Thermochromatium tepidum ATCC 43061: one gene and its partner. The protein of the gene in region 1 interacts with the protein of each later gene in a pairwise test. Links are inferred from orthologs where the notes say so. Each region holds a gene or a part of one and is shown on either strand. Other genes may lie near its edges.

Region 1 (4,915 bases):
GCCGAGAGCCTCACGCGCAAGGAGTATGACCCCAACAAGGAACTGATCGGGCAGGGTCTGGGCAATCTGGCCTCAGGACTCTGCGGTGGCATCGCCGGTGCCGGTGCGACCATGGGCACCGTGGTCAATATCCAGACCGGGGCGCGCAGCGCGCTCTCCGGCATCACGCGCGCCCTGATCCTGCTGGTCGTGGTGCTCTGGGCCGCCGGTCTGACCTCCCAGATCCCGCTCGCGGTGCTGGCCGGTATCGCCTTCAAGGTGGGGCTGGACATCATCGACTGGTCGTTCCTCAAGCGGGCCCATCGCGTCTCGCCGCGTGCGACCCTGATCATGTATGGCGTGATCGCACTCACGGTGTTCGTCGATCTGATCTGGGCGGTGGCGGTCGGGGTCTTCGTCGCCAACGTCCTGACCATCGATCGGCTAAGCCGGCTCCAGAGCCGTTCGGTGCGCGCGATCCAGCACCCGGGCGAACACGAGAACCTGACGCTCGACGCCCAGGCGGTGCTGGAGCGCGCCAATGGCCGCATCCTACTCTTGACGCTTGGCGGTCCGCTCATCTTCGGTCTGGCCAAGGCGATCGCGCGTCAGCATGCGATCCTGGAGGACCACGAGGTGCTGGTCATGGACTTCACCGCGGTCCCCTTGCTTGGGGTGTCGTCCTCCTTGGCGCTGGAAAAGATGATCCTGGAGGATCTCGCCGCTGGACGACAGGTGGTGATTGCTGTCAAGGATGGCGAGGTTCGGCAGCGGCTCGACCGGCTGGGGATCATGGCGCGGCTGCCGGCCGATCAGGTGGTCGCGACCACCGAGGCCGCGCTGGCGCGGGCCGAGACCTTGCTGGCAGCGAGTCCGCGTCTGGATCCCTTGACCAAGCCGGAGGCGGCCTTGGCCTAAGGGCGGCAGGCGGCGGAGACATCGACCAGATTCGATGCGGATTGCGGACGATCGCAATTTCCGATATTTGCACTCAGAAACTACGCTTGAGACTCGACAGCAGAAGCCGTCCGGCTTTCCCGCTGATTCAAATCCGATCGAGAGAGGTGTTCCGATGTCAACCGTCGCCATCGTCCAGAACGCATCGACAGTCGTCATTCATGCCGTTCAGTTCCATGATGAGGCGCATCTCCAGCCGGCCGAGTGCAGGATGCTCAGTCGGCTTGAATCCTGTCTGCATCGTGGCTGCATCATCTCCATCGAACATACCGAGCAGATCCAGCCCAGATACACCACCTGGAAGCTCTGGGAGCCGCCGAGCTGTTACGACGGCGACATGGACGCCGTGCATGGCGCGATCGCGCGCTGCCGTCAGGCCCATTGCGACCATCACATCCGCCTGAACATCGAGGATCTGAGCTATCGCAGCCGGCTCGCGCTCATGGTCCATCGCCCGCATTGAAGCGGTTGCGGCCTGTTGTGTGTCATAGCCCCATGACAGCGACGTTCGTACCGGCACTGGTGATCCAGGCCGATCACTGTGTGGAACAGCCGACGGTCACTATCCTACCGGTGACAGGAACCCGTCTGAGGAACACGAAGCCTGGTTTAAAGCGAACGGCGACCGGACCGGACCAGCGCAAAGGGCAGCGCAACAAGCCGTTGTCCGAGGCACGACAGCGATTTAACCAGGGCATTGCCAAGACGCGCCCCCGTTTAGAACAGGCGTTTGTCTCGATTGTGCCGATGGGCGGCAGATGATTCGCGCCATCGGTCGGGCGCGCGCCAACTTTGCCATGACATGGGTGGCAAGTAAACAACCCTCGACTGAAGTCGAAGGCTTTATTGTGAGACGCAGCAAACATGGTTGACCACATCCCCAACATTGGGCGTGTTTACAGCCGCCCTTGGTAGCGGGGCTCCGCTGCCAATCCGGGCCAGGTTTCGACTGGCGTTGCAGTCGGCGTGCGCCCGGAGACCACACTGTATTATACACCACATGGTGCGCTTCGCGCACCCGCCATTCCTCCCGCGACTCAAGTCGCGGGTTTCCTTGCGGAGGGTCTATGAATGGCGCGGGGTCGGCGTGGTGACTGGCTTTGGTGATCCACTCCGAACGCTGCGTCCGCTTGGCGCGCACCACCTCATCCAGCGGCGGCAAGTCGATGATCAGCACTTCCTTGGGGCTCAGGCGCGACCCTAAACGCATGACACGAGCCGGGTCAGACGGGGAGAACCACACCGGCGGTGACGGCCTGGACATGACTGAGATTTCAGGGCATTGACCAGGTCTTCTCAGACACTGATGAGCGGTGCCTCCCCAGCGCGCTGTTCATACCCCCCGAGGCCAATTTATACTGATCCCTGATTGATTTTTAGCGGATACGGCTTACGGGAGAGCGGCATGAAAAAGGTCGAGGCGATCATCAAACCCTTCAAGCTAGACGACGTGCGCGAGGCGCTGTCGGCGGTCGGCATCACGGGCATGACGGCGATCGAGGTCAAGGGCTTCGGCCGACAAAAGGGCCACACCGAGCTCTATCGCGGGGCGGAGTACGTGGTCGATTTCCTCCCCAAGATCAAGATCGAGCTGATACTGGCCGATGATCAGGTCGAGGAGTGCATCAATGCCATCACCACAGCCGCGCGCACCGGCAAGATCGGTGACGGCAAGATCTTCGTCTCAGAGGTGACGCGCGTGGTGCGCATCCGCACTGGAGAGGAGAACGAGGTCGCGATCTAGCCGGCTCGCCCCGGACTTAGTTGCGATCGAGTTGGAGCGAGTCCCAGATTCGGCGCGCTAGATCGACCTTTTCGGGCCGGATCTCGTCGGGGACAAAACGCCCCTGCTGACGGTTGAGGTCAAGCACCCGCTTGACATCGGCCGCGAGATCATCCTTGCCGAGGGCGCGATAGGCGTCGATCAGCACCTCCAGCGCATCGTCCACGGCGCTGGTGCGCTGATAATGTTGGATGACGTAGTTGGCGCGATTGGCCGCCGCCAGATAGGCCCCGCGCTTCATGTAATAGCGTGCGACATTGACCTCGTTCATGGCCAGGTTGTTACGTAGATAGACCATGCGCTGGCGTGCATCCTCGGCGTACTTGCTGTTCGGGAAGCGTTCGACCAGCACCGCAAAGTCCTTGAAGGCATCCATGGCCGAGCCTGGATCGCGCTGTGAGGCGTCGGTCGGGATGAAGCGGTCGAGGAAGCCAATGCTGCGGTTGTAGTTGACGATGCCCTTGAGGTAATAGGCATAATCGACATAGGGGTTCTGGGGATAGAGCTTGATGAAACGATCCGCCGCCGCCAATGCGTCCTCAGGTTCATCGGCACGATAATAGGCGTAGGCGACATCCAGTTGCGCCTGCATGGCGTAGCGCCCGAAGGGATAGCGGGCCTCAAGCTTCTCATAGAGCTCGATGGCGCGTTTGTAGGAGCCTGAGTCGAGTTCCGCGGCGGCCTCGGCATAGAGCTTAGCGGCACTCCAGCCCTCAGTTTCATCGATTTCCTTGCCGAAGATCCCGCACCCGGCTAGCGTCACGGCGAGCAGGAGTGCGGTCAATCGTGTTAAGGTTCGTGACATGTTGCATGAGTATCTGTTTCAAAACGGTTCCAGTATACCCGAACCCCTGTCTTGGCGAGTGTGCTTAAGCCTTGGGTCTGCGGGGTCTGGTCTCTGATGGACTGGATACGGACTGAATGAGCTCGATTTCCACCGAAACCGTCCGCCGTTCGCTCCGGGTCGATCCCGATCTCGCCGGCGACCGGCTCGACCGTGTGCTGGCAAGGTTGTTGCCGGAGTTCTCGCGTGGGCGGCTCCAGCGCTGGATCGAGGCCGGCCAGGTGCTGGTCGACGATCGGCCCTGTCGAGTGCGCGACAAGGTCTGGGGTGGTGAGTCGATCCGGATCGAGGCCGAATTGGCGGCAGTCGATACGCATCAGCCACAGGCGATTGCGCTCGATCTGGTCTACGAGGACGCGCATCTGCTGGTGATCAATAAACCCGCCGGTCTGGTCGTACATCCGGCGGCCGGCAATCCGGACGGCACACTTCAAAACGCCTTGCTGCATCGGGCCCCTGAGCTTTCGGCCCTGCCGCGCGCCGGGATCGTGCATCGGCTCGACAAGGACACCACGGGTCTGATGGTGGTTGCGCGTACACTCCAAGCCCATCATGCGTTGGTTGAGCAGCTTCGGCGGCGGATCGTGCATCGCGAATATCGGGCGCTGGTGCTGGGCACCCTGGTCGCGGGCGGGCGGGTCGAGGCACCCATCGGTCGCCACCCGACCCAGCGTACCAAGATGGCCGTGGTCAATAACGGGCGCGCGGCCATCACCCATTATCGCGTCCTGGAATCCTATCCGGGGCATACCCTGTTGGCGGTCGAGCTAGAGACCGGACGCACCCATCAGATCCGGGTGCACATGGCCCATATCCATCATCCGCTGGTCGGCGATACGACCTATGGTGCGCGTCCGCGTCCCCCGCGCGGCTGTCGTCCCGAGCTGGCCGCCGCCCTGCAGGGTTTTCCGCGTCAGGCCTTGCACGCCATCCGTCTCGGACTCATCCATCCGGTCACTGGCGCCGAGATGCTCTGGGAGATCCCCATGGCCCCCGATCTAGCGGCCCTGTTGGATCTGTTGCGCTGGAAGGCGACCGATGGAATTGATCACTCCTGACTGGCCGGCACCGGACTGGGTGCGGGCCTGCTCGACCACCCGTGTGGGTGGTGTCAGCCGGGGTCCGTTCGCCAGCCTCAATCTCGGCGATCATGTCGGTGACGATCCAGGTCATGTTGCGCGCAATCGCGACCTCCTCTGCTCAAATTTGGGTCTGCCCGCCGCCCCCATGTGGCTGCGTCAGGTCCATGGTTGCGAGGTCGCGCGGGCCGAATGTCCGGTTGCGGCCATCCCCGAGGCCGATGCCGCGGTCGCGACCTCGCCCGGCGTCGTGTGCGCCGTCATGACTGCCGA
Region 2 (3,861 bases), 1.7 Mb from region 1 along the record:
CCCTGATTCGAGGGCGCTGACACGGCCCCACCGCACAATGGCAGGGTTGTAGGGGCGGGTTCAGGACCCACCCTTCCCTGGGCGCAGATGCTCGATGTATTTGGGGACATCGAGCATCCTCAGTCGGGCGGCGTTCCCGGTGACGACGAGCCTCGACTCGGTCCCTTCGAACCTCAGCGCACACCGGATATGACCACGACTCTCGAATGGAATCGGGATCATGTCGCGGTAGGTGTAGACGTTCTCGTCGAGATCGCCGCCGGCGCAGACCAAGGGACCTTGCGGCGGGCGTTCGGCGACCTCGGCCCCCTCGATCACCAGGCTGCCGGCCTGCCACCAGCGCGTGCGTTCGACCGAGCCCGTCATCGTCTTGATCAGATAGGCGCGTGAAAAGCGGATCTCGACGCGATCGCCGTCATGGTCGATCGACTCGATCTCGGAGCCCTTGAGTTCGATACTGGTGCTGTCCAACGCGGTCCTCCTTATCTCTGACAACCAGGGTAGCGCTCTTACCCACCTGGCTCACTGACAACGTCTGGGGCCTCTTCCGCGTCCAGACCCAGCTCCCTGAGCTTGCGCGTCAGGGTGTTGCGTCCCCACCCCAGGAGCCGGGCGGCGTCCTGACGCCGACCGCCCGTGTGTTCGAGCGCGACCTGGATCAGGATGCGCTCGAAGGCGGGCAAGGCCGTGTCGAGTAACCCCTCGCGTCCATCCTTGAGCCGCTGCCGCGCCCAGTGGCGTAGGCCCTGTTCCCAGGGCTGATCGCGGACCCCCTCACCCGGATCGGACTGGAGCTCGGTCGGCAGGTCTTCGGCATGGATATGCTTGCCGGAGGCCATGACGGTCAGCCAGCGGGCGGTGTTTTCCAATTGTCGCACATTGCCCGGCCAGTCGAGCTGCTGGAGCCGGTCGACCGCGTCCGGCAGGAGTACCTTGGGCTCGCCGCCCAGCTCGCGCGCGGCCTGCACCAGAAAGTGACGCATCAGTAACGGGATGTCCTCACGCCGGTCGCGCAGGGCCGGGAGCTGGAGGCGGATGACGTTGAGCCGGTGGAACAGGTCCTCGCGAAAGCGCCCCTCGCGCACCAAGTGTTCGAGGTTCTGATGCGTCGCCGCGATGATGCGCACATCGACCTTGATCGGCGCCATGCCACCGACCCGATAGAACTCGCCTGTGGCCAGCACCCGCAGCAGCCGGGTCTGCAACTCGGCGGGCATGTCGCCGATCTCGTCGAGGAACAGGGTGCCGCCATCGGCCTGCTCAAACCGACCCTCGCGTCGTGCCTGGGCGCCGGTGAAGGAGCCGCGCTCGTGACCGAACAGCTCAGATTCCAGCAGATCGCGTGGGATGGCCGCCATGTTGAGCGCGATGAAGGGTCGCTCGCTCCTGGGGCTGTGACGATGCAGTGCCTGGGCGACCAGCTCCTTGCCAGTGCCCGATTCGCCCGTGATGAGCACCGTGATATTGGAACGCGCCAGGCGCCCGATGGCGCGAAAGACGTCCTGCATTGCCGGCGCCGCGCCGATGATGTCCGGTCCGCGCGTGACACTGACCTCCTCGACGCGCTCTTCCCGTCCACGCCGGCAGGCCCGGCTGACCTGGGCGACGGCCTCGTCGAGATCGAACGGCTTGGGCAGATATTCGAACGCCCCGCCCTGGAAGGCCGAGACCGCGCTGTCGAGATCCGAGTGCGCAGTCATGATGATCACGGGTAGCCCCGGATAGCGGCCCTTTACCTGACGCAGCAGTTCTAGCCCATCGATCCCCGGCATCCGGATGTCGGTGAGGATCACATCGGGCTGCTCGCGCTGGAGCGATTCGAGGATACCAACCCCATCGGAGAAGCAGGTCACCTGCATCCCGGCCTTGCGCAGGGCACGGTCGAGCACCCAGCGAATCGAGCGGTCGTCGTCGATGACCCAGACATGCGGCACCCTAGTCACAGCTCGGCTCCAAGGGTAGGTAGACATGAAAGACGGTATCGCCCGGGCGGCTCTCACACGCGATCAGGCCGCCATGCTGATGGATGAGCTCCTGGGCGATCGAGAGCCCAAGCCCGGTCCCGTCCGGGCGGCCTGAGACCATGGGATAGAAGATGCGGCTGCAGATCTCGTCGGGGATGCCCGGTCCATTGTCCCGGACCTGCACCTGGAGCACCAATTTGTGACGGCGGCTGCCGATGGTAAATTGGCGCAATACCCGCGTCTTGAATTGCAGACAGCCGTGCGGACCGGCGGCGGTGGCCGCGTTGCGCGCCAGGTTGAGCAGCGCCTGGATCAAACGATCACGATCGGCGTTGAGATCCGGGAGACTCGGGTCATAGTCGCGCTGGACCAATGGGCCTTGGGGCGACTCGGCCAGGATGAGTGTTCGCACATGTTCCAGCACGTCATGGATGTTCACCAGCGCGCGGCGCGGCGGCAGGTGATGCGGACCAATCATGCGGTCCATCAGCGCCTGGAGGCGGTCGGCCTCGTCGATGATGATGCGGGTGTATTCGCGCAAGGCGGCCTCCGGCAGTTCGCGTTCCAGGAGCTGGGCGGCGCCGCGCAGCCCACCGAGCGGGTTCTTGATCTCATGGGCCAGACCGCGCAGCAAGGCCCGAGTCGCCTGATGTTGTGACAGCAGCTGTTCCTCGCGCGTAATCCGAAGCTGACGGTCGACCTGATAGAGCTCGACCAGCAACTCCTGTTCTGCCTCCACAGGGTGTAAGGGTAGGACGGTGTAGTTCACCGTTTTGGTGCGTCCGTCGCCGATCAAGAGGTTGATCTCGCGCTCGGTGAAGGGATGACCGGAGGCTAACGCCTTGCTCAGACGCTCCTCGATGTCTGCGTCCGGACAGGGCAGCAGACGCGCGGCCGGCTCCCCCAGCAGATGACGCGCACTGACCTCAAACAGAACCTCGGCGGACGGATTGAGATAGGTAAGACGCAATTCGGCGTCGAACAGCATCACGGACGTGCTAAGATGATCGAGGATCCGGCGCTCGAGCGTCGGCTTGGTCGCATGAGTCGTCATCCATTGGATCCCGAATCGTGATTGGCCGCACCGACCACTTCTGGCGGAGCGACCGTTGTTGACGAGACAAGCAAATACGGCACCAGTCTTGGATCCAGGCGCACATGACCGTCATGAACACGGAACCCACTGATCAGGGGAGTTGACCAGGCGCCCTGGGTTCGCTGACTCGGAAGGTGGTGGGGGCGGACTGGGCGACGCTCCGATCGTCGGCCCCGCGGATCTGGAGCTGAAGCCTGTGTGTCCCGGCACCGAGCCCCGTCAGCCTGAACTGGGTCTGGGTCGCCTCGACCGGTAGAGCCTGGTCATCGACCAACAGCAACAGACGGTGGCCCTCGATCAGGGCTGGATCGAGTCGCAGGCTCAGCGGTATACCGGATTCAGACAGGGTCGTCTGCTCGCCTGGGGCGAGGATTTCAAGCGCGGTATAGGGTCCGAGATAGGGCTCGTCGGGCGAGCTTGGACCCAATTGGGCGGGCTTGGCCTCAGTGACACTGCCAGATTCCACATTGAGTCGATCGGCGTTCGATACCCGACGATCGGAATAATAGACTTTACCCTCGGTATCGAGCCAACGGTAGACCGCGGCGCTGGAAGGCGCGCAAAACAATAGCAAGACTAGGATCGGCGCGGCGTTGAGCATGGTCCGTAAAGATTAGCCCAAGCGTGCCGATCCGAACAGCCCCCCTTATTTGGAGAGATTTAGAGGCTGTAGTACATATCGAACTCGACCGGATGGGTCGTCATCCGAACGCGCGTGACCTCCTTCATCTTGAGATCGATATAGGCGTCGATCAGGTCATCGCTGAACACACCGCCCGCGGTCAGGAAGTCGCGATCCCG

Evidence for each region. The genes of interacting proteins can lie anywhere in the genome.
Region 2: the proteins of E6P07_RS02110 (region 1) and glnL interact in binary tests that used the Escherichia coli proteins (3 or more experiments, as listed by UniProt). The link is inferred for Thermochromatium tepidum ATCC 43061 from one-to-one orthologs.

What each region holds. Positions count from the first base shown.
Region 1 is NZ_CP039268.1:442,613-447,527, forward strand. The notes cover bases 1,052-4,010. They hold E6P07_RS02110 (P-II family nitrogen regulator), read left to right. Parts: upstream 1,052-2,341; coding sequence 2,342-2,680; downstream 2,681-4,010. Other genes in these bases: E6P07_RS02105 (ribulose bisphosphate carboxylase small subunit), read left to right, coding at 1,052-1,399; E6P07_RS02115 (outer membrane protein assembly factor BamD), read right to left, coding at 2,697-3,524; rluD (23S rRNA pseudouridine(1911/1915/1917) synthase RluD), read left to right, coding at 3,641-4,010. In the rest of the region: E6P07_RS02100 (SulP family inorganic anion transporter), read left to right, coding at 1-897; more of rluD, read left to right, coding at 4,011-4,621; peptidoglycan editing factor PgeF, read left to right, coding at 4,602-4,915. UniProt on the Escherichia coli protein: P-II indirectly controls the transcription of the glutamine synthetase gene (glnA). P-II prevents NR-II-catalyzed conversion of NR-I to NR-I-phosphate, the transcriptional activator of GlnA. When P-II is uridylylated to P-II-UMP, these events are reversed.
Region 2 is NZ_CP039268.1:2,189,225-2,193,085, reverse strand. What follows is about bases 978-3,861. They hold glnL (nitrogen regulation protein NR(II)), read right to left. Parts: upstream 3,019-3,861; coding sequence 1,936-3,018; downstream 978-1,935. Other genes in these bases: glnA (glutamate--ammonia ligase), read right to left, coding at 3,721-3,861; E6P07_RS10060 (DUF4124 domain-containing protein), read right to left, coding at 3,152-3,661; ntrC (nitrogen regulation protein NR(I)), read right to left, coding at 978-1,943. In the rest of the region: argB (acetylglutamate kinase), read left to right, coding at 1-20; E6P07_RS10075 (hypothetical protein), read right to left, coding at 61-471; more of ntrC, read right to left, coding at 510-977.